One region of the uncultured Holdemanella sp. genome, then DNA from elsewhere that is predicted to be linked to it. Evidence: a T-box and tRNA genes for the amino acid it is inferred to sense, from the RefSeq annotation. Region 1 holds a T-box; the other holds one or more tRNA genes.
What was found. The T-box of region 1 lies ahead of alaS (alanine--tRNA ligase). A T-box ahead of a tRNA ligase gene usually reads a tRNA of that ligase, here a tRNA-Ala.
Positions count from the first base shown of each region.

Region 2: it has a tRNA-Ala gene. The T-box ahead of alaS (alanine--tRNA ligase) is inferred to sense a tRNA for this amino acid. The anticodon was not compared.

Region 1 covers NZ_CATVYQ010000018.1:5,635-18,503, reverse strand. The annotation lists gene Q3907_RS04855 (TrkH family potassium uptake protein) at 1-430, shown strand, start outside; gene Q3907_RS04850 (hypothetical protein) at 517-762, shown strand; gene Q3907_RS04845 (hypothetical protein) at 795-1,232, shown strand; gene Q3907_RS04840 (hypothetical protein) at 1,217-1,459, shown strand; gene Q3907_RS04835 (hypothetical protein) at 1,440-1,703, shown strand; gene Q3907_RS04830 (response regulator) at 1,681-1,950, shown strand; gene Q3907_RS04825 (hypothetical protein) at 1,972-2,271, shown strand; gene Q3907_RS04820 (ECF transporter S component) at 2,303-2,800, opposite strand; gene Q3907_RS04815 (PLP-dependent aminotransferase family protein) at 2,896-4,176, shown strand; T-box leader at 4,186-4,381, shown strand; gene alaS (alanine--tRNA ligase) at 4,415-7,045, shown strand; gene Q3907_RS04805 (transcription termination/antitermination NusG family protein) at 7,151-7,648, shown strand; gene Q3907_RS04800 (hypothetical protein) at 8,012-8,710, shown strand; gene Q3907_RS04795 (hypothetical protein) at 8,787-9,596, opposite strand; gene Q3907_RS04790 (LemA family protein) at 9,668-10,213, shown strand; gene Q3907_RS04785 (DUF2207 domain-containing protein) at 10,194-12,068, shown strand; gene Q3907_RS04780 (PBECR4 domain-containing protein) at 12,629-12,869, opposite strand, start outside.
Region 2 covers NZ_CATVYQ010000017.1:24,061-36,929, reverse strand. The annotation lists gene Q3907_RS04745 (3-phosphoglycerate dehydrogenase family protein) at 1-1,089, opposite strand, end outside; gene serC (3-phosphoserine/phosphohydroxythreonine transaminase) at 1,082-2,167, opposite strand; gene Q3907_RS04735 (phosphate ABC transporter substrate-binding protein) at 2,386-3,264, shown strand; gene pstC (phosphate ABC transporter permease subunit PstC) at 3,328-4,221, shown strand; gene pstA (phosphate ABC transporter permease PstA) at 4,224-5,102, shown strand; gene pstB (phosphate ABC transporter ATP-binding protein PstB) at 5,114-5,866, shown strand; gene phoU (phosphate signaling complex protein PhoU) at 5,866-6,519, shown strand; tRNA gene Q3907_RS04710 (tRNA-Ala) at 6,565-6,640, opposite strand; gene Q3907_RS04705 (CapA family protein) at 6,705-7,883, shown strand; gene smpB (SsrA-binding protein SmpB) at 7,880-8,338, shown strand; RNA gene ssrA (transfer-messenger RNA) at 8,360-8,750, shown strand; gene Q3907_RS04690 (NifB/NifX family molybdenum-iron cluster-binding protein) at 8,845-9,219, shown strand; gene thrS (threonine--tRNA ligase) at 9,516-11,264, shown strand; tRNA gene Q3907_RS04680 (tRNA-Ser) at 11,411-11,501, shown strand; tRNA gene Q3907_RS04675 (tRNA-Asp) at 11,522-11,597, shown strand; tRNA gene Q3907_RS04670 (tRNA-Gly) at 11,603-11,676, shown strand; tRNA gene Q3907_RS04665 (tRNA-Asp) at 11,693-11,768, shown strand; gene Q3907_RS04660 (DUF1848 family protein) at 11,846-12,700, shown strand; gene Q3907_RS04655 (thioredoxin family protein) at 12,647-12,869, opposite strand, start outside.

The DNA of each region.
Region 1 (12,869 bases):
TATGTTGATCATTGTAAAAAAAATCAAGTTGGATATTCAAAAGCTATTACACCCTCAAAAAGTAGAAGCCATCACAATGGATGGAAAAGTAGTAGATACAGAAATCGTAAACCAGATTTTAGCTTATTTTTGTAGCTTTATCATTATTGTTGGAATTTTGTTGTTCTTAGTTTCGTTGAATAACTTAGATTTTGAAACGACAATAAGCTCTGTGATCACATGTATAGGAAATGTGGGTCCAGGATTTGGTTTATGTGGTCCAATGGGAAATTTCTCCATGTTCTCTGATTTTAGTAAGATCGTATTGTCATTTGCGATGTTGATAGGTCGTTTGGAAATTTATCCAATTATTATTTTCTTATCTCCAGTATTGGGATTAAGAAGTGTATCTAAATCATTTCATAAGCGTAATAAAAGAAAAATACAATGAAATACCCATATATTGGGTATTTTTTTAACTTTCAGATGAAGCGCATACACATAAATTGTGAATATGTGATACAGTGAGAATGATAAATGTTAGGGGTTTGTAGGATAGATAATGAAGCAAGATTAAATCCTTTGACCATAAATGAAATATCTCAATGTATGGGTGGATATCATCGATGTTTAATGGATGAGGGCTATCCATTTTTGTATGTGAGCCAAAAGTTTTTAGAGTTTCTTGGCTGGTCAAAAGAAGAGCTAGCTAATCATTTTGATAATAAATTTTTAAATATGATTCACGGGATATACAATCAAAATCAATTTTTCGTATATTAGGTAAGGATGGATATCATTGGATTAGTGATAGTATGGATATAGAAGATCATCATATTCTTCATGAAAATATTGCGGTTATATATGAAAAAGAAAAGAATGATGTTTTATCGAGTCTAACAAAAGATTATACTTCATTAATTATCTGTGATTTAAAAGAGAATACGGTACAAATCATTAAACAAGATGAAAAGGCGTATTCTACAAAGTTGAATCGTCATTGTTATACGGAAAGTATGCATCATTTTTATGATCATTATTTGATTCATGAATCTTGTCCAGAATATATACATATATTGTCTAGGGAACCCTTAATGAAAAGATTAAGAGATAATGGAAATTTTGAATTAAAAGATCAGATTTATCCGAATGAAAATGGGGTGGTAAATATAAGTTTGAAGGCTGTGTTTTTATATGAGGATAAAAATCATTTTAATGTAACGATGGCCTTTCGTCTGTGGATGAAATTATAAAAAAAGAGAAGGTATTAGAACTACAAAGAGAGATCATTGAAGGTTCAGGTAAGGAATATTTTTTTGTATTACTATTGGATTTAGAACAAGGACAAATCTTTTCTTATCGCCAAGTGAGTGTGGATGGAAAGCACAATTCTAATTTTTGTCGTGAGTATGAGAATCGTTGGTGTAAATTTTTGCCAGCCTATGCCACAAAGATGGTGAGTGAAGAAATTATCTTATGATGCACTTTGTACAAACACAAATGATTTTTCAATGACCTATGAATATATGGCAAAGGATGGCATATTATATCATCAAATGCGTGTAGTATATGTAAAGAAAAAGGATCGTACACGAGCAGTAGTGATTGGAACAAGAAATATTGATGATCTAAACAAAAAGGAACATTCTCATTTGGCTTTAAAAGGTAGGCGAGTATTGTTGGCAGAAGATAATGATTTAAATGCCAAATACGGATGGGTATAGTGCTACGCAAATGATTCGTCATTTTAAAAATAAGCAGAAGGCAAGCATTCCTATTTTGGCTATGACGGCTAATGCGTTTGATGAGGATAAAAAAATGGCTTTACAAGTCGGTATGAATGGGCATATTTCAAAGCCAATTGATGCGAAGAGTGTTAAAAAGGCCATAATGTCTATGTTGTTAAAATACGTGTCGTATGACACTTTTTTCTATACAAAATTTATGGTGTGTTGTATTATGAAACCATAGAAAAGAAGGGATGGATGTATTATGAGACTTTTTGATTATATTGAAACTATCGAAATGCCTACGATTGATCATGTTCGAGTTATATATAAGGCTATAAATGTGAAGTATGATGAGCTCATAGACATGGCGGTTGAACCTAATAGTAAAAATTATAAAAAGTGGATGCAGACATTGGATTGTCTGAAGGTATCTGAAAATTTGATTATAGAGTGTATTGGAAATAATAACATTACAGAAATGGAGTGGCTTCGTTTAAAGTGTAGTATTTATAAGTTTCAAGTTAAATATGGCGGTTTGAAGTACATAAACGTGGATGCATAATAAAACAGGATCGATAGGATCCTGTTTTCATTTAGTCTAATTTTTCTTGTACGATTTTTTTAACAACCGGATATGCAATCAAGGCAATTACGATTCCTGCAAGGCCTTGTACAACATTGGCAGGTATTTCACTACAAGCTACGATCCAGCTTCCTTTCAACATATATTTGGCAATGAAATATCCAAATACCATAATGACAGATCCTAGAGTATAGCTTGCGATTTGTTTAGGTTTAGAATAGTTTTTCATAAGTAGAGATACAACGATTGCCTCAATTCCTTTAATGATTAGGGTAAAGAAAAAGTAGTGTCCGTATCCACCGGCAACATCGGCTAAAGCACTTCCTAAGCCTCCAATCAAGAAGCTTTCAAAAGGGTTTAAAAAGCTAGCGAATAATAGGATGAATCCATCTCCTAGATTGAAATATCCATCTAATGCGTTTGGTACTTTGATGAACATGGTTGCGACAAATACTAAGGCCATTCCTAGTCCTGTTAGTATGATTTCATAAGTCTGTTTATTTTTCATAATCATTTCCTTCTTTCTTTCAACTTAATGACTATTATACTTGTTTCTGTATTTAAAAAAATATACAATAATAAAAAATTAATAGGGGACAGTTTATGAAAAAATATGAAGTTATTTATAACACATATAAGGAGTCGATTCTTTCGGGTATTTTGAAATATGGAGATCGCGTTGATTCCATTCGTGAATGTGTAAAGAAGATGCATGTATCGAAAACGACTGTTGAAACGGCTTATAATAAGCTTGTTTTAGATGGATTTATTTCGAGTCAGGAAAAGATTGGATATGTGGTGAGTATGAATTCAGAGCGTATTTTATTGCATCATGAAATCTTGGATTATTCGTCAAATCATAAAGAGAAGGTGTATGACTATGACTTTCGCATTCAGTCTGTGTCGTTTGATTCTTTTGAGACAACGATTTGGAAACGTTATATCAAGAATGTTTTAAATGATAAGAAGTTGATGTCAAGTTATGGTTTAGCTCAAGGTGAATATGGTTTAAGGCAGGCTTTATGCAAATATGTATACCAAAATCGAAATATTCTGTGCTTTCCTGAGCAGATGGTGATTGGTTCAAACTATCAATCGTTGTTATATATCTTTTGTGGAATGTTGGATAAGAATAAGAAGATTGGTTTAAGTACACTTGTGGATGAGCAGGCTAAACAAGTTTTCTTATCGTATGGATTTCATGTGGAGTACTTGCGCCCTGAACATTTTATTGAGGATATTTGCGATAGAGAAGTAGATATTGTATATGTAAATACAACTTGTTTCACAAAAAATCGTCAGTCAATGAGTGAGAGAATTCGAAAGAATCTTATGGATATGAAAAATATCTTGATATTGGAAGATGATTATAATGGTGAATTGGTGTATGCTTCTAAAATCAAGACGAGTTTGTGTTCTAAAAACAAGAATGTAATATATTTTTCTTCCTTTTCTCGTCTTTTACTTCCAAGTCTTCGTATTGGATATATGATTTTAAATGAAGAATATACAAAGAAGTATAGTGCTTCATTTTTTGGTCCTACGGCTAGTAAATTGGAGCAGATTGCGTTTACGCAATATATTGTGGATGGTTATCTTCAAAAGCATTTAAGAAAATTGGTTCGTGAATATAAGGAGAAGCATTTATATTTAAAGAATTTATTAGATCAGTATATTTCTTGTCCTGTTATTTTGGATGAAACGTATATGGCTTATTGGCTGGATTTAGATGTTGATTTGAATCGTTTTAATTCTTTGTGTGAAGCTAATTCCATAGGTTTGAGTTGTTCAAATGAGAGAATTGGTTTATCTTTTGCGTCGATGGATAAAGAATTGATGGCTAGTGGTGTGTTTCGTCTTGCAGAATTGTTGAAAGAGTGTTAAAATTTTATCGATTCGACAGTGAAGAAGATAAGTAGGAAGTAATTTTCTTGTTTAGAGAGAGGGCGTCTTGGTGAAAGCCTTTCATGGATTTATTTTTGAAGCTACTTTGGAGTTGAAACGTAGTCGGCGTTAACGAGTAAATTGAGGGCATTTTCTATTTTGGAAAATGAACTAGGATGGTACCGCGTAATTATACGTTCCTAGAAATAGGAGCGTTTTTTTATTGGAGGAAAGAAAGATGAAACAATTAACAGGTAATCAGATTCGTCAGATGTTCTTGGATTATTTCAAATCCAAAGGACATATGATTGAACCAGGCGCAAGCTTGATCCCTCACAATGATCCAACTTTATTGTGGATTAATGCGGGTGTTGCGGCTTTGAAAAAATATTTTGATGGTAGTGAAAAACCAGCTTCAAATCGTATTGCGAATGCACAGAAATCAATTCGTACAAACGATATTGAAAATGTTGGGCGTACAGCTCGTCACCACACATTCTTTGAAATGTTAGGAAACTTCTCGATTGGAGATTATTTCAAAGATGAAGCTATTCAATTCGCATGGGAATTCTTAACCAGCGAAGAATGGATGGGTATTGATAAGGAAAAATTGTATGTTTCTGTATATACAGATGATGCGCGTGCATATGAAGTATGGACTACAATTTGTGGCGTAGATCCTAGCCATATTTTAAAGACAGATGATAACTTCTGGGAAATTGGGAAGGGACCTGGTGGACCTGACAGTGAAATTTTCTTTGATCGTGGAGAAAAATATGATCCTGAAGGATTAGGAGAAAAATTATTCTTTGATGAAATGGAAAATGATCGTTATGTAGAAGTATGGAATGTCGTATTCTCTCAATATGATTGTGATCCAAGTGTTGATCGTAAAGATTATAAGGAACTTCCTCAAAAGAATATTGATACAGGTATGGGTCTTGAGCGTTTGGTTGCCTTAGTTCAGGATGGAGAAACAAACTTCGATACAGATTTGTTCTTGCCTATTATTCGTGCCACTGAAGCTATGGCTAAACATCCTTATGAAGGTGAATACAAGATGGCATACCGTGTAATTGCTGACCACGTTCGTACAGTAACTTTTGCGTTGAGTGATGGGGCTAACTTCTCAAATAGTGGTCGTGGATATGTACTTCGTCGTGTACTTCGTCGTGCGGTTCGTTATGGTTTAAAATTAGGTTTAGATGAACCATTCTTATATAAATTAGTTCCTGTTGTTGCGGATTTAATGAAGGATTTCTATCCTTACTTACAAGAGCATGTTGAATTCAACCAAAAATTGATTAAGGTTGAAGAAGAAACTTTCAAAAAGACTTTAAAGGTTGGTCAGGCTTTATTGGATGAAGAAATCAGCAAGGCTAAAGATGGTAAGTTGAGTGGTGAAGTTGTCTTTAAATTGTATGATACTTATGGATTCCCATTTGAATTAACACAAGAAATTGCCGAGGAAAGTGGAATTAGTGTAAGTCATGATGATTTTGATGCCCAGATGAACAAACAAAAAGAGCGTGCTCGTAATGCGCGTAATGTAAAGGATTCTTTTGCATCTCAAAATGAAGAGTTGATGAACTTCAACGAGCCAAGTGAATTTATTGGTTATGATCACTTAACTTGTGATGGTAAGATCATTGCGTTATTTAATGCTGAGGGTAAAATGGTTGATTCTTTAGAAGATGAAGGAATGATCATTTTAGATGAAACTTGTTTCTATGCAGAAAGTGGTGGACAGGTTGCCGATAAAGGAACATTTAGTGCGGATGGTGTAGAAGTAGATGTATTGGATGTTCAAAAGACGCGTAATAAACAACATATCCATACAGTTAAAATCAATAGTGGTGTATTAGAAAAGGGTATGTCTTTACATGGTGAAGTGAATGTCAAAGACCGTTTGGCAACTACGGCTAACCATTCTTGTACACACTTGTTGCAGTCTGCTTTAGTTAAAGTATTGGGGGATCATATTCATCAGGCTGGATCTTTTAACTGTCCTGAATACTTGCGTTTTGACTTCAATCATTATGAAAAAGTGACAGCTGAACAATTGGCTGAAGTAGAACGTATTGTCAATGAATATATTAGTGCAGCTTATCCAGTTACTAAAGAAGTAATGCCTATTGAAGAGGCTAAAAAGTCGGGTGCAACTGCATTGTTTGATGAAAAGTATGGAGATACGGTTCGTGTTGTCACAATGGGTGATGTATCTAAGGAATTCTGTGCTGGATGTCATGTAGAAAATACGGCTCAAATTGGTTTATGTAAAATCATTAGTGAGGAAAGTATTGGTTCGGATTCTCGTCGTATTACGGCTAAGACGAAGTTTGCGGCTTATGAAGATTTTGCGCAAGAACACAGTATGTTAGAAAATATTGCGGTGAGTGCTAAACAAAAGGGTATTAAGAATATTGATACTAAGGTTGAGGCTGCTTATAAGACTATGCATGATATGCAAAAGGAAATTGATAACTTGAAAAACCAAATCTTTACATTGAAATCAAAAGAATGGGCTACAGAAGCTAAAGACTTTGGTAAAGTCAATGTATTGATCAAGTCTGTTTCTGGAATGGATGCAGGTGCATTAAAAGATATCGTTTCTAACTTAAAGGCTAATGATGACAAGATGGTTGTCTTCTTTGTGAATACAAATGGGGAAAAGGTTGTCTTTGTGTCTGGTGCAGGTAAAGAGGCTGTTAAGGCTGGCGTACATGCGGGTCAGTTAGTTAAGAAGGCTGCTCAAATTTGTTCTGGTAATGGTGGTGGAAAGCCAGATATGGCTCAAGCCGGTGGTAAGGATGCTTCTAAGGTCAATGAAGCTATCAATGCGATCACAGAAGAATTAAAAAATCTATAAAAATAATTAGGGTATGCCATGTGCATATCCTTTTTTGTTTGTCATAAAATTGACATAACGAAACATACATTTTATAATTTTGTATGTATTGAAAGGGTTTTACGTATGAATAATGAACATTGGTATGTGTTATTGACCATTCGTTCTAAGGAAGAAGAGGTATGTAAATATTTGAATGAGAATGATGGTATTTACGCTTTTAGTCCGAAGATGGAGTTTTATCATAGAGTTTCAAAACAGATTCAACAAAGAGCTTTATTTGGTGGGTATGTATTTGTGGTGAGCAAACTTTCTCAAGTTGAAGTGGATGCGATCTTTAAGAAGTTTCCTTTGCAGAGTGTTTTTATTCATGAATTGAAATATGAAGAGGATATTTCCGCTTTAACGGATCGTTATTTGATTCGTATTGAAATGTTTGATGATAAAAAGGTTCTAAGAATGTCGTATGGTGAATTAGTGAATAAAAAAATTCATGTGACTCAAGGTCCACTAAAGAATATGGATGATTATATTGTGAAGTATGATAAGCATAATCGTTTGGCTACATTGAATTTGAATTTCTTGAATCAAATATGGAAAGTTGGAGTTACGATTCCAGAATAGTATAGATATGTTAAAAACATGTCCATATTTTTTGGTAATCCGCAATCAAATACCAGAATAGACTAATAGTTGGCTTTAATAGATATGGGGTTGATAACACTATGAGTGTTTAAAGGTTATCTCTTTCTCAGAGCTAAATTTGTCTAAGGCATATTCTAAATAAATTAATAAGCAAATTAATTTTTAATGAAAATATTGTTTTAAATGGGTCGCTCTCGCCACTTTTGGAATCAATCGGCCTTTTTTTTAGGGCCAAAATTTGCATTTTTTTAAGAATTGTGTATAGTATGAATTGTTGTTTTATTTTTTTGGCAACAATTGCCTCATATTTTATGAGGGTTAAGGGGAAGATTGGAGGGTGTTTTGAACTTTATAAAAGAAGAAAATTTAGAGAATAGTTTAATTAGAAAAGGATTAGTTTCAGGCTTATTGATGTCCACACTAGCATTAACATTACTAACAACGTCATCAGTAATTGGGGAAGAAAGCAAGGTTTATGCCAAGTCAAATGGCAAAGACTCAAATATCTTAATGCGTGTAGATACAAAAAATGGAACGGAAGAATTAAAAGAAGAATTCGAAAAACAGATTCAAGATATCGAGAAAGAATCTCGCAAGAAACAAGATGAGCCGAAGAGCGTTGAAGAAATGATTATGGAACAACCAGACTTATTGAATGATGTACAGTTCATTCAAAATAATTATAATGTTGTTACACAAATCGTTTATTCGAAGCCATCTTTTTCACAATACATTAGTAATGTGAATGCACTTACTGCCTCTGGCGGTGTTTATTATGGACCAAGTGGTAAAGAAACATACTACAACTTAAATATGTCAGGAGTAATCGACATTATGCGTGGTATGGGAAATAATGATGCATACTGGATCCGTGAAGATGGTGCGAAGATGTTGGGGGATTATGTTATTGTTGCAGCCGATTTGAATAAATATCCTAGGGGTACAATTGTAGATACTTCAATAGGAAAGGGAATCGTCTGTGATACTGGAAGTTTTACGCAAAATTCAGATACTCAATTAGATATTGCGACAGACTGGTAATATATATTCGTAAAAAGTAGAAGTGCTTCTACTTTTTTTGTTTTCCATTAAAAAAAGGCATCCGAAGATGCCAAATTCATTTTTCTTTTGGGTTTATTAATTGTTTTTGTATTTTAGAAACAGGGTTGAATGTTGTAAGTCTTTTTGTGTTTATTGTCATACCACTAATCGTTTGGATAAACCACAAGAAGAATAGGATTACAAGAATAGGTATTACACAAGATGTTACGATCATGATGGCTGTTGCTTCCATGAAATTATTTAATGATTGATTAAACATCTTGGTATATTTTTGAGCTGTTGAGGAAAATTTTTCAGCTACTTTTTCAAAGAAATTTTTATTTTCTTTATCCTTCTTGATTTTCTTCTGGATGTTGTTGGCATTATCAATCGTTTCTTGAATACTTGTTTCATAGGTAGCTTCTATTGCTTTAGATAATTTTACACTACAAGGCACGATTAGACACATAGCTATGGCCATAATGCTAATCTTAATACATACAATCCTTAACCAATCCCATTTTATGACATTGTTGACTAGCCATGCCAAACAGAGTAGGGGAATGATGTATTTAAAGGTAACCATACAAGTGAGTGTCAAAGAGTATTTTTCTAAATAGATAGCTCCTAGAACTAATAAGAATTTTGAACTTAAATCCGCTAAGCCATTCGCAATGGGAGTTCCTGTATCTCCTGGTAAAATGGTAATGGCTGTAGAGATGGCAGCACTCGATGCGGCAAGTGTCATGACTGTATTTCTTTTTTCATCTAAATATTGAATGGATTGTTCATGAAACTTAGGTGTTGATGTTTTTTGTGCAACCATATAGAAGCTTGATAAACCAATAAGAATGGGTAAAAGCCATTTTAAAACAGATTTGTACATAATGAGTATTCCTTTCTACATTTCTAATTTTATCACAAATAATGTATAATTGTTTCAAGGAGGATATGACTATGATTTTAATTATTGTTCTAGTTGTTATTTTAGTTTTGTTGGGGTTGTTCTTTATGTCAAGCTACAACAGACTTGTTCGTCTATCGAATAGAGTAGATGAAGGTTTTTCTACAATGGACGTGTATTTGAAGAAACGTTTTGATTTGATTCCTAACTTAGTAGAAACAGTAAAGGGTTATGCAAAACATGAGGCGGATACATTGAGTTCAGTGATTGCACAAAGAAATATGGCAAAAACATCTAAGGATGTTATGGATAGTGAAAATAAAATCACAAATGCTATCCAAGGTATTTTTGCGGTTGCTGAACAATATCCGGATTTAAAGGCAAATACAAATTTTATGGATCTTCAAAATCAATTGAAGCATGTTGAAGAAGATATTGCCAATGCACGTAAATACTACAATGCATTAGTTCGTGAATATAATGATGTGATTATGAGTGTTCCTACAAATATTGTTGCAGGATTATTCCATTTTGAAAAGAAAACGATGTTTGAAGTGGCCAATGCTTCGGAAAGAGAAAATGTTCAAGTTAAATTTTAAGAAGGTCTTGGCCTTCTTATTCGCATTTATTTTATGCTTTGGATGTATCAATGTATATGCGGATAATGGAGGCTATACGATTGATAATTATGCGGTGAATGCCACATATAATTCGAATAATACAATTGATGTCAAAGAAGTAATCGATGTAAATTTTAGTAGTTATCGCCATGGAATCTATCGTAATATTCCAGAAACGATGTATATTAATCGAGATGAAAAGTATAAGTTAAAAATTCAAGATATCAATGTATTAAATGATGAGTATGAAGTAGATAGTGATTCAGGAAATAGAGTGATTCAAATAGGGAGTGCAGACTATACGATCATTGGCCCTCACACCTATACATTAACTTATAAAATTGTAATTCCAGAAGATTATCATTCAGACTTAGATTTTATCTATTATTCTGTACTAGGAAATAACTGGGATACAACAATTAATCATTTTAGTTTTAATGTGCAATTTGAAAAGGCTTTGACAGAAGATGAGATGTCTAATATTGAAGTTTTTAGTGGAAGTCTAGGAAATCAATCCAATGATTTAAATGTTATGCCTATTATTACGTCTACTTCTATTAGTGGAGATGTTTATAATATTGGAGCTAAACAAGCCATTACTCTTTTTGGTAAATTAAGACAAGGCTATTTTGTGGGTGCCAAACAAACTACTTCAAAGATCCCATTTATCTTTTTGGGTTTAGCTATTTTATTTGGCCTATACAGTTTGATTCGTGCTCTTCTTTTAAAGAAAACGCATATCACACCGATTGTAAATTTCTATCCACCAAAAGATATGGATCCAGCTATGGTTGGAACCATTGTCGATGAATCGGTTGACCAAGAAGATTTAATGGCCTTGATTCCATATTGGGCAAGTAAGGGGTATTTAACCATTTCTGAAAAAGAGGATGATTTGGTTCTTACTAAGCAAGAGAATCATGAACCGCCGATTTTAAAACATCAAAAGAAAATTTATAATGGATTGTTTAAAACTAAAAATAGTGTGAAATTATCAAAACTATCAAGTAAGTTTGGTAAGGCTATAGATGATGCCAAAGAAGCTTTGAATAATGAATTTAGTGCTGATAAAAAACTTTCTACTATTGATCATGGCTTTGTGACAACCATTCTTGCCTTGATTTGTATGATTGTATGTATCTTATTTAATACAAGATATAGTATCCTTGATAATTTGATTGAAACCATTTTAGCAACATTTAGCTTTGTGCTTATGATGGTCTTAAATTATTCTGCAGCTGCAATAAATGTATTTAACAAGAGTAAACTTGGTGTATTAAAGAAAATTTTGAGTATTGCGTTTATTTTAATTCTTGCATACTTTATATACCGACAATGTGATTCGATTCTAAGTCTTGTTCCATTTGAATTTATGATGATAGGCATTGTGGTTGTTTCACTACCAATTCTTTTGGTTTCTAAATTTAATGTGGTAAGTAACTACTTCAAAAGTGTAGCTCCTGAGTTATTAGGCTTTAAAGACTTTGTTGAAAAGGCAGAAGTTCCACAATTGGAAAAACTATCTATGGAAAATCCATCCTACTACTATGATGTCATTCCATATGCGATGGTCTTTGGATTATCTGAGATGTGGACAAAGAAATTTAGTACGATTCCTTTGGCACAACCAGATTGGTATGATTCTTATTATTCAGATCCATATACTTCTTATTTCTATTATCGAATGCTTACAAGAAGTATGTATGAACCGATTCATGAGAATTTATTGGATTATCAAACAGAACAAATGAAAAGTACAGCCGATAGCATGGGCTCTAGCTTTGGTGGCTTTTCTGGTGGAGGCGCCGGTGGCGGAGGCGGCGGAAGCTGGTAAGAGATGAATATTTGGGTGATGAGCCCGCGTAACTTGGTAGGTGTTGTGCACCTACCTTTTCGTATTCAATATAAAAAGAAATGGGTAGGCGTACAGGCCTACCTTCAGTATACGGGGGTTTCACCCTAATACATGTTCATTATCATAAAATAAGCATTTAGTTTAATTCTTTTTGAATATTTAAGATAATCTAAAGAAGTTTAAAAAGAAAAAGACGCATAATTCTTATACTTTAAATGGTTCTCTTTCACTAGAAATTGTACGATCCATTGCAAACTTAATTTTGATAAACATGTTTGGGTGGCAGTTGAGATAATGTCTTTGAAAAAAGTGTTCAATTCGTACTAGCATCGTATACGTCGTAAGTTTTAGGTGTAAATTTGCGAAAGGATTGTTAATTTTAGAATAACTTCGGATTCTACACATGAAAGTTCCAACAAAAACAACGTAAGTGTAAGGTGAATATTTAAGATTTTAGAGTGTAATCTAAAGAGGTTTAAAAAGAAAAAGACAGATAATTCTTATACTATAAGTGTTTTCTGTCTTTTAATTTAATGACATTACTTTTCATATATTGTTCTAGAATAAGTTTCTTCATTTTTTCTTCGTTCTCTTATTCTTTTGATTTGATAAGTTGCTTTCACTTCTAATGAATGGCGAGCTTTTCTTAAGCTTCTTGCATGCAGATTGGAGTCAATAAATGCAACGGCAGAATCTTTAGTGTCATTTCTTAAGGCTAAAGGAAAATTTCTTGTTTGAGTATACAAAACATCGACTAAAAGTACATCATTAATGTTTCCG
Region 2 (12,869 bases), on a different contig from region 1:
GACTTCTGAGTCTAAATCAATAATTGTATACGCAATATCTTTTTTAGATTTATTCATCAAGTTTTCGATATTGGCATCCTTTAAAATATCTGTGATTTGAGAAATCATTTTTGGCTTATTGTCATGAATACAAGTGATTCTAAAAGGAGAATTCATATCCATCTTCGCATTTGGGAGATTGACAGAATTTGAAATGTTACCATAAGTCAAATAATCCATCAATTCTTGAGCAGCTTTTACTGCACAATTTTCTTCACTTTCCTCGGTTGAAGCACCTAAGTGAGGAATCGCAATGACTTTATCATTTTGAAGTACTTTTTGGCTAGGAAAATCAGTTACATAAGATGCAACTTTATTATTATCTAATGCTTCTAATAGGGCATCTTCATCCACAAGGCCGCCACGCGCAAAGTTTAATAACTTCACACCATCTTTCATCTTGTCAAAACTATCTTTATTGATAAAGTTTTTAGTTCCATCATTTAAAGGAACGTGAATCGTAATGAAATCACATTGACGATATAAATCATCAATATTTGTGACATGATTTACATAATGAGATAAATTCCATGCAGCATCAACAGACATATAAGGATCATATCCATATACTTTCATTCCAAATCGTAAAGCAAGATTGGCAACTTGAATACCAATAGCACCACAACCAATAACACCTAATGATTTGCCAGTTAATTCATGCCCAGCATATTTTTTCTTTTGTTTTTCCACATCCTTTGCGATGTTCTCATTTTCTTTTTGTGTTTGGATCCATTCAATACCATGATAAATATCGCGACTTGCTAGTAACATACCCGCAAACACAAGTTCTTTTACGGCATTACTATTTGCACCTGGTGTATTAAATACGGCAATTCCTTTTTTTGTACAAGTATCAATATCAATGTTGTTGACGCCAGCACCAGCACGAGCAATAGCTTTAAGATTTTGATTATATTCAATCTCATGAAGATTGGCACTACGAACAAGAATGGCATCTTCGTCTTCCACATTTTCGTTTACTTCGTAATCTGGCGTAAACTGATCTAAACCAATTTGTGCAATATTGTTATAGAGTTTTATTTTAGGCATTATAATTCTCCTCTTCAAATTTTCTCATAAATGCAATTAGGGCTTCTACACCTTCAAGTGGCATGGCATTATAAATACTTGCACGCATGCCACCAACTGTTCTGTGACCTTTAATATTCACAATTCCTGCTTCTTTAGCTTCTTTAACAAATTTAGCATCTAAATCTTTGTCACCCGTCACAAAAGGAATATTTGTATAAGAACGATCTTCCTTGGCTACAGGATTTGAATACAATTTTGAAGCATCAATATAGTCATACAATAATTTAGCTTTTTGATGATTGATTTTTTCCATGTTTTCCAATCCACCAACTTGAGTTTCAAGCCATTCAAGTACTAAACCACAAATATAGATTGCATAAGTAGGTGGCGTATTGAACATAGAATCATTGTCCGCATATGTTTTGTAGTTTAACATACTTGGTGTTTTTTCATCAGCTAAACCAATTAAATCTTTTTTAATAATTACAACTGTTAATCCAGCAGGCCCCATATTCTTTTGAGCACCAGCAAAAATTAAATCGTATTTAGAAACATCGCATCTTTCACTTAAAATACAACTAGACAAATCAGCAACTAAAAGTTTACCTGCATGAGGTGGAAGCTCTTTATATTTTGTTCCATAGATTGTATTATTTTCACAAATATATACATAATCAGAATCTTCACTTAAATCTTCTTGTTTGATTTTAGGGATATATGTAAAGTTATCTTCTGCGCTTGACGCAACTACATTTACCTTTCCTAATTTTTCATGTTCTTTTAAAGCTTTCTTTGTCCATTGACCTGTATTGATTAAATCTACGCTATGCTTTTCTAAATTCAAAGGAATCATAGTGAATTGTAAAGAAGCACCTCCTTGTAAGAATAAAATTTCATATTCATCAGGGATGTTCATTAATCTTTTTAGTCTTGCTTTACAAGTATCTATAATATCCTGGAATTCACTGGAACGGTGGGACATCTCCATAACGCTCATTCCACTATTATGAGCGTCTAACATTTCGCTTGCAGCTTTTTTTAATACCCATTCTGGTAAGCATGCGGGACCGGCACTAAAGTTATATACACGTGTCATATTGTTACCTCGGTGAAAATAGTTCCACCTTTCCTTTCTATATGTTTCATGATTATACATTTGTTTACATTTAATTTCAATACATTTGTTCATAAAATAAATTCAAGTGTATTCAAAATTGAAACAAATCATTTAACAAAAGCTTAACAGAACCATTTTTTTGTTTAACAAACATGCATTATGATATGTGTGTCAAAAGAAAAGAGGACAAGGAAAATATGAATAAGTTTTTAAAGGGTGCAATCGTCGTAGGATTATCTGCAGCTATGGTAGGATGCAGTTCAGGTACTACTGCATCAGATGACAGCGAGTCAAAAGGGAAAAGTTTAAGTGGAACAATTACAGCCGCAGGTTCAAGTGCATTGAAACCATTGGTTGATGTTGCAGCTGAACAATTCTCAAACGAAAACCCAGATGTGTCAATTACAGTCGATGCTGGTGGTTCAGGAGAAGGTTTAAAACAGGTAGCTGATAAAACAGTTACACTAGGAAATTCGGATGTTGCAGCCGAAGAAAAATTAGACAAGGATCAAGCTAAAGATTTAGTGGATCACCAAGTTTGTGTTGTAACAATGGCTCCAATCGTAAATAAAGATGTTGGTGTTAAAGATTTAACAAAACAACAATTAATTGACATCTTCACAGGAAAAACAACGAACTGGAAAGATGTTGGTGGACCAGATGAAGATATCGTCTTAGTAACTCGTCCAACTTCATCAGGAACAAGAGCCACATTCCAAAAATATGCGTTAGATGGAAATGAAGAAGCTAGCAACGCTTCAATGGAAACAGATGATTCTGGTGTATTGTTACAAAATGTAACTGATACAAAGGGTGCCATTGGTTATGTAGCATTATCTTACTTGGTAGACAATGACGATGTAGATACAATCGCAATTGATGGTGTTGAACCAACATTAGAAAATACGTATAGTGGTGACTACAAAGTTTGGACATTTGAACACATGTATACAAATGGAGAACCAGACGAAGCAACAAAAGCATTCTTAGATTATATCATGGGTGAAAAATTCGGTAAGAAAATGGAATCATTAGGTTATGGTGTTTCTAGTAAAATGGAAAAAACAGATCACTAATTACTAGTTCTTTAACGGACATTGAAATACATGTCCGTTATTCATTTAGTTTGGAGGAATTTGATGAGTTGTAAAAGCATGTTTTGTAAAGAATATTTCTGGCAGATTCTTGTAACAATTGGTGGACTGTTCGTAATATTCGTAACTTTATTGATTGGAGCCTTTCTGGTTTACAAAGGTTCGGATACATTTTTTAAATTTCATCACACTTTAGGAGAATTTCTTGGCAGTGCTAACTTTGCACCTATGGATAATGCCAGTTCAAAAGGACATGTAGGAGCCTTGATCTTTATTGTTGGATCATTATGTGTTTGTGGTTTAGCTTTGTTGATTGCCACACCATTTGCGTTAGGATCATCTATTTTTATGACAGAAATTTCACCTAAGTTTGGTGAAAAATTCTATCGTCCTATGGTTGAAATCTTTGCCGGAATTCCTAGTGTTGTTTATGGATGGGTCGGATTAACGGTCTTGATTCCGTTCTTAAAGAAAGTATTTGATTTGCAGGTAGGACACTCCATACTTGCAGCAAGTTTAGTTTTATCTATTATGATTTTTCCATCGATTACCAGTGTTGCCAGTGATGCGATTCGAGCTGTTTCAAAAGAAACACGAATGGCTGCTTATGGACTTGGCTCAACACGCTGGCAAACGATATATCGTGTCGTAATTCCTGCAGCATTACCAGGTGTGATTTCAGGTATTGTATTAGGACTTGCAAGAGCGTTTGGTGAGGCTTTAGCCGTTGCGATGGTTATAGGTCAAACAACAGCTTTACCAACTAGTATTTTTTCCACTTCAAAAACACTAACAACTGAAATTGCAGCACAAATGGGAAATGCGATGGAAGGTGGAGAGATGAAGGCAGCTTTATGGACAATGGCCTTGTTGCTGTTCTTGATTTCGTTATTGTTTATTACTATTATTCATAAGTTTTCAAAAGCGAAAGGAGAATAAAGATGGATTCTAAAATCAAAAGGGCAAAAATGGTTGATCAGTTTATGACAATCATTTTCTATGGTATTGCCTTGTTCTTCTTCCTACTTCTAGTAGGTTTTGCCGGAAAAGTTATTATTGGGGGATTATTAGGTGCAAAACCAGAAATGTTTGGTTTCACAAGATCTGGAAGTATTGGAAACCAAGTCTTTAACACTATTTACTTAGTATTTATTTCATTACTTGTATCCGTTCCGATTGGAGTATTAGCCGGTATTTATTTGGCTATGTATGCCAAACCAGGTCTTGTGACACGCTTTTTAAGAACATGTATTGAAACATTGTCTTCTTTACCAAGCATCGTTGTAGGTTTGTTTGGATATTTGATTTTCTTAGTTGTTATTGGGTTATCAAAAAGTTTATTAGCAGGAGCCTTGTCTATTTCCATTCTAAGTTTACCTTTGATCACAACCACCACAGAAGATGCAATAAAAGGTTTGCCAGAAGGGTATTATCAAGGAAGTATGGGACTTGGAGCTACAAAGTGGCAAACGATATTTCATGTACTATTGCCTGCATGTCTATCACGTATTATGACTGGAGTCATTTTAGCGGCTGGTCGTGGCTTTGGTGAAGCTGCTGTATTACTTTATACAACTGGTTCAGGAAGCGATTTACGTTGGAATAACTTTAGCTTTACTTCTCCAACATCACCAATTAATGTACTTAGACCAGCTGAAACATTATCTATTCAAATTTGGAACTTACAAACAAACGGACAAGATAGAGCACTAGCAAATCTATCAAGTGCTGTATTAATGATTTTAGTATTAGCATTTAGTATTGGTGCGAATGTCTGGTCAAGACATATCTCTAAAAAGCAAGCTGGATTAGAGAAATAGAAAGGTTAAGTATGAATAATAAATTTACAGTCAATGATCTAAATTTATATTACGGTGATTTTCATGCCTTAAAAAATATAAATTTAGATATTAAAGAAAAAGAAATAACAGCATTTATTGGTCCTTCTGGATGTGGTAAATCGACATTTTTAAAAACGTTGAATCGTATGAATGACTTGGTTGAAAGTGCAAAGATTACAGGAGATATTTGTCTAGATGGTACGGATATCTACAAGAATATGGATGCAATCGAATTAAGACGTAGAGTTGGAATGGTATTTCAACAGCCAAATCCATTTCCAAAAAGTATTTATGATAATATTGCGTATGGTCCAAGAATTTTTGGAATCAAAAAGAAAAGCGAACTGGATGAAATTGTAGAAAGAAGCTTAAGACAAGCTGCCATTTGGGATGAAGTAAAAGATCGTTTACATAAATCTGCATTAGGAATGTCAGGTGGACAGCAGCAACGTTTATGCATTGCAAGAGCTTTAGCTATGCAGCCGGAAGTTTTATTGATGGATGAACCTACAAGTGCTTTAGATCCAATTTCAACTAGTAAGATTGAAGAATTGACTTTAGAATTGAAAAAAGATTATACAATCGTTATCGTTACACATAATATGCAGCAAGCTATGCGTATTAGTGATAAAACAGCCTTCTTCTTATTGGGGGATCTAATTGAGTATAGTGATACGGAAACATTGTTCTCTACACCAAAAGAAAAGAAAACGGAAGACTATATTACAGGGAGGTTTGGATAATGGTTTTACCTACAAAGTTTTTAAAACAAACAAGACAGTTAGAATTGACTATGACACAAATGTCTCAAGACTGTTTAAAAGGATTATGGTTTTGCAAACACGCTATTTTAGATGGAAACAAAACTTTAGTTCAAGATGTTTCGCAAATGCATGAAGAAGTGAGTGAACAAGGAAGAGAGGCAGAACAAATTTGCATGAAGATCCTTCTTCTTCAACATCCTGTTGCTAAAGACTTACGTCGTATTACGGTAGCTACAAATACGATTCGTGATTTAACACGTATTATGGATCAGGAAAAAGAAGTTTCCGAACTTATTTGTGCATTGAATATGGAAGATTTAGTTGTGGATGACTGTATTAAACAACAATTCACGATTGCCAAAGAAATGGTTACACTTGCGATTGAAGCCTTTATTCAAAAGGATGAAAAAGCGGCTGATCAAGTGATTAAAATGGATGATCAAGCGGATGCACAATATGAAAAGGCAAAAGAGGTCTATGTTGATTTACTAGCTAAAAAAGAACATGATACAGGAACTTTAGTGGATGTATTACTAGTTGGTAAATATTTAGAGAGAATTTGTGATCATTGTGTAAATATTGGTAAATGGGTTCTTTATCAAAAATTGGGTATTTTTGAAGAAATTGAATAAAACAAAAAAGCTGTAAGCAATGTGCTTACAGCGTATTTTTTTATTTGGTGGAGCGTATCGGGATCGAACCGATGACCCCCTGCGTGCAAGGCAGGTGCTCTCCCAGCTGAGCTAACACCCCAAATGCTTTATAATATTACCTAATTTTTTTGGAAAATACAAGCTTTTTTTGATAAAATTAGATTATGAAAAAGAAATGGACATGGATCATCATATTATGTATATTCAATTTCAGTTTAATAGGCTTTATTTTAACGCACCCCGCGCCAAATTTGAAAGAAGCGACAAAGGTTGTAAAGAATGTTTCTACAAAAAAACAAGAAGATAAAAAGTCATTTACATTTGTAGGCGTAGGAGATAATTTATATCATGAAGCAATGTATTGGTATCAAAACTACAGAAATGGATACTATGATTTTGATTCTTATTATGAAATGACGAATAAATATACACAAAATGCGGATTTGGCATACATTAACTTTGAAACACTATGCATTGGAGAATCGTATGGATTGAGTGGATATCCAACTTTTAATGGACCTACAGAAATTCTGTCTTCAGTCAATAAAGCAGGATTTGATTGGTGGAGTTTAAGTTCAAATCATTCTTTAGATAGAGGAGCTGATGGTTTATTAGCACAGATTGATTTGATTCATAATGAATATCCAAATGTGATTACTACGGGTTCACATATTTCACAAGAAGATAAAAATCGTGCTTTAGTGAAGGAAATCAATGGAATCAAAGTTGGCTTTTTAGGTTATACATATGGATTGAATGGCTTTAGTTTGCCTGAAGATAAGCCATGGCTTGTAGATTTGATTGATAAAGATCAAATAAAACAGGATATGGAAGCATTAAATAAAGTAAGTGATGTTCAGATGGTTTCTATGCATTGGGGAAATGAGTATCAAACAGAACCTACTCAAGAGCAAGAAGATTTAGCAAATTATTTAAATGAACTTGGAGTTGAAGTAGTAATTGGTTCACATCCGCATGTGATAGAACCAGCAAAAATTATTAAAGGAAAAAATCAAAATACACTAGTATATTATTCTTTGGGAAACTATACGAGTGCACAAGATATGGATATAACGATGGTTGGGGGTATGGCTAGTTTTACTTTAAACTATGATCCAGATACAAAGACCACATCTTTTACAGATACAAAGTTTATTCCATTGATTACGTGGTTTGATACTGGATTTAATGACTGGAAAACTTATATGATTGATGATTATAATGATTCAATCGCGTCAACGCATAGATTGTCATCAGAATATGATTTATCAAAAGAATGGGTACAGCAGTTTGTGCAATCGGTTATGCAGAATCCAGATGGAATTGAGGTGGTATTAGAGTGAGTCAAAATCAAAAAACAATAGCTGAGAATCGTAAAGCAAGACATGAATATGAATTGTATGATCGATTTGAAGCTGGATTAGTACTTCTGGGGACAGAAATTAAAAGTATTCGAAGAGGGAAGGTACAATTAAAGGATAGTTATATCAGTTTTCAAAAAGGGGAAGCCTTCATTAAAGGCATGCATATTTCTCCTTATGAATTTGGAAACCGATTTAATCATGATGAAATGCGTGATCGCAAGCTTTTGATGCATAAGCAAGAGATTCAAAAATTAGAACAATCGGCTCGTGTTAAAGGATATACGGTTGTACCAGTAAGAATTTATTTATATAAAGGATTGGCTAAGCTTGAAATAGCTTTGGCGAAAGGTAAAAATCTTCATGATAAGCGTGAATCTCAAAAGGCGAAAGATGCGCAAAGAGAGATTCAAAAGGCCTTGAAAAATCAGTATTAATAGATTATACTGATGTTCCTTGGGGATGTTCAGGCATTCGATGAGTAAATGTTTGGATTCAGCCACAGCCACGAAGGATACGTGTAATAACCAACTTAAATTAATTGCTAAAAATAAACTTGCTAATGTATTTGGTATGAACCAAAGCATGGCTTTCGCTGCTTAATTTTATTGCCTACGTTTGGCTTCGCAGCCCCTTTCTGAAATTTCGCTTTCTTATTTCAGACTGAGTGTTAAAGAAAAGAAGATAGAAATAAGTATTGGCTAGCTGCTTATTTTGAATCAACTATAGCTAACCCAAAAGAATTTTTGTTTCCATCCAAAACTTTTGGATAACTAGATGGAAAAAGCTGTAAACGCTGTCTCGTGGGACTTTGCTTAGACAGGAGTTCGATTCTCCTCATCTCCACCAAAGACAATTAACGCCTAATATGGGCGTTTTTTTCTTATCTTCAAATATTTTTGCAAACAATATATAATGAATATGAAAGAAGGTAAATTTACATATGAGAATTGCAGTCAGTTATAAAGATGGAGAAGTGTTCCAACATTTTGGTCATAGCTCAGAATTTAAAATCTATGAAACAGATCATAATAAAATTATTAAGAGTGAAGTAATCACAATCGAAGGACATGGGCATGTTGGTGTTTCAAATGCATTGAAAGAACAAAATGTAAACATTGTACTTTGTGGTGGCATTGGACAAGGGGCTAAAACTGCATTGGCTGGTTTTGGAATCCATTCGTTTGGTGGTGTAACCGGAAATGCGGATGAGGCTGTTAAGAAATATTTAAGTGGAAAGCTTGAATTTACAACTGATGTGACTTGTACAAAACATGAATCTGGTGAAAACCATTCTTGTGGTGGACATTGCCATTAAAAATTCTTGAGTTTTTCTTTTGACACACCTCGTATTTCGGTCTATAATCTAGGCAACAATAGTGATAAGGATACGAATGCATTCTGTTCAAATGTAGAGAGAGTGTGGTTGGTGAAAGCACTTTGCGAAGGTATGTATTTACTCCCTTTGAATTGCCCTTGAAAAAGTGTGCCGTAATTCTTGCGTTAAAAGGTTTGAGGTGTATACAGTAATTGTATAAACAAAGGTGGTACCGCGTGCGACAGACGTCCTTTGATGGCTGTCGCTTTTTATATGGAAAAATGGAGGAAAGTAAAATGGAATTAGTTAATGTATTAGAAGATGAACATTTATCTATGTTGAACCACTCATGTGCTCATATGATGGCTCAAGCTGTTAAGCGTTTATATCCAAATGCTAAATTCTGGGTAGGACCTGTTATTTCTGAAGGTTTCTACTATGATATGGATTTAGGAGATGTAAAATTAAAAGAAGAGGATTTGGCAAAAATCGAAAAAGAAATGAAGAAAATTGCCAAAGACGGAAAGAGAATTGTTCGTGAAGAAATCTCTAAAGAAGATGCTTTAGAAATGTTCAAGGATGATCCTTATAAAGTCGATTTGATCAATGGATTAGAAGATGGAAATATCACAATCTATCGTCAAGGTGAATTTGCGGACTTATGTCGTGGACCTCACGTTGAAACTGTTAAGATGTGTAAAAACTTTAAATTATTGAAACATTCTGGTGCTTACTGGAAAGGTGATGCTAACAATAAAATGCTTCAACGTGTTTATGGTATCTGCTTTGACACAAAAGAAGAGTTGGAAGCACATCTAGAAGCTTTAGAAGAAGCTAAAAAACGTGATCACAAGAAGTTAGGAAAAGAAATGGGATTGTTTACAATTAGTGAATATGCGCCTGGTATGCCAATCTTCTTGCCAGATGGAATGATTTTACGTAATATTTTGGAACAATACTGGTATCAAGAACACGCAAAAGAAGGATACCAATTCATTAAAACTCCTATTATGATGTCAAAAGAATTATGGGAATTGAGTGGACACTGGGATCATTATAAAGATAACATGTACACTTCAATGGTAGATGATCGTGAATTTGCAATCAAACCAATGAATTGTCCAGGAGCTTTATTAGTATATAACTCAACTTTACACTCATATAAAGACTTACCATTGCGTTTAGGAGAACTAGGACAAGTACACCGTCACGAAGCAAGTGGTGCATTGAATGGGTTGTTCCGTGTACGTACATTTACACAAGATGATGCTCACTTGTTTGTAACTCCTGATCAATTGGAAGAAGAGGTTAAGAAAGTATTACAATTGGTAGATCGTATCTATTCAGTATTTGGTTTACCATATGAAATTGAATTATCAACTCGTCCAGAAAGTGGATATATTGGTTCAGAAGAAATTTGGGATGCTTCAGAAAAAGCATTGGCACAAGCTTGTGTTCATGCAGGTAAAGAATATAAAGTGAATCCTGGAGATGGTGCATTCTATGGACCTAAATTGGATATCCATATTAAAGATAGCTTAGGACGTGTATGGCAATGTGGTACTGTACAGCTAGATATGAATTTGCCAGAAAGATTCGAATGTAAATATGTAGATGCAGATGGAACAAAGAAAACTCCAATTATGTTACACCGTGTAGTTTATGGATCAGTTGAACGTTTCATTGGTATCTTGATTGAACACTTTGGTGGACACTTCCCATTATGGTTAGCGCCACGTCAATTTGTTGTGATTCCAGTACACCACGAAAAACATGTTGAATATGCAAATAAAGTATGTGATGCATTAACAGCTTTAGGAATGCGTGCTACAGTAGATTCTCGTAACGAAAAATTAGGTTACCGTGTTCGTGAGGCACAGCTAAAAAAGGTTACTTACCAAATTGTAGTTGGTGATGGAGAACAAGAAAACAACACAATTACAATTCGTCAGAGTGGTAAAAAAGATAGTGTTACATTGTCATTAGATGAAGCTTTAGCTAAATTTAAAGCGGAAGTAGACAATAAAACATTGTTTGGAAAGTAAGAGTTTAGAGGTCAAAAATTGACCTCTAAATTTTTTTGTATTTTTTTAAAAAATTTGCTTGCAATAAATTTTTATCCATGTTATTATAAACGGGCGTTACGGATAACGTAGGTTGTTCTAAAAAATAAGTATCTGGAAATATTCTTGGAGAAGTACTCAAGTGGCTGAAGAGGTGCCCCTGCTAAGGGTATAGGTCGGGAAACTGGCGCGAGAGTTCAAATCTCTCCTTCTCCGCCATCTTATTTTTGGAAAATTATGGTCCAGTGGTGTAGTGGTTAACATGCCTCCCTGTCACGGAGGAGATCGTGGGTTCGAGTCCCATCTGGACCGCCATTCATGCAGATGTAGTTCAATGGTAGAACACAGCCTTGCCAAGGCTGATACGGGGGTTCAATTCCCCTCATCTGCTCCATTTAAAATTAAATATTGGTCCAGTGGTGTAGTGGTTAACATGCCTCCCTGTCACGGAGGAGATCGTGGGTTCGAGTCCCATCTGGACCGCCATTTAGAAATTTAAGTCATCTTAGGATGACTTTTTTCTTTGTGTTGACTATTAATTAATTTCTTTGTTTAATAAACTTATGATTATAAATGTAAGTGGAAGAACAGATGTTGTAGCTTATTATATGGATTGGTTTGTGAAACGATGGAATGAAGGCTATTTTGATGTAAGAAATCCTTTTAATCCTAAATTGGTTAGTCGTATTTTTGTATCAGATATTGATATGATTGTATTTTGTACAAAGAATCCTTTGCCATTGGTAGATACAATACATCTATTTTCTGTACCCATCCAGCTACAAGTTACTATCACTGGATACTTTGATGATATTGAATCTCATGTACCAGATAAACGAAAAGTTATTGAATGTGTAAGAGAATTATCAGATTATTTAGGAAAAGAAAATGTGTGTGTTAGATATGATCCGATTCTTTTAAATTCGAAATATAATGTTGATTATCATATTCGTGCATTTAATAAGTTATGCATGATGCTTAATGGATATGTTTCTAAAATGATTGTCTCTTTTGTAGATGATTATAAAAACGTAAGAAATAACCATTTGGATTATCATGAACCATCCAATGAGGAATATCTTACATTAAAAGAAGCTTTTGAAAAGAATGACATAAAAGTAGTTAGTTGTATGGAAAATAAATATCATATTGGTGATAAAAACGATTGCTGCGTCAGCATTAAATATGCTTTTGAAAGAACAGGAAAATTCTATAAAGAATGGAAGGCAAGAGATTGTCATTGTGTAAATATGGTGGATATTGGTGCATATAATTCATGTTTACATGGTTGTAAGTATTGTTATGCAAATTTTGATTCAAAACAAATTATGTCAAATTATAAGATGCATGATCCAAAGTCTAGTTTATTGATTGGACAATTGAGCTTCGATGATCAAATTAAAGTACGAAGAAAATAAAAAGAGTGAAGCTAGTTTTGCTTCACTCATTAATTTTGTATAGATTTTTGTTAATTCTTCTTTTTCATCATCAGTCATTTTTCTTTCGGTCGCATCATGACTATCCAATGTTCCTTCATGGCCATCAATCACTTTTCCATTCTTTATGACAAGAACTAATGGAACATAT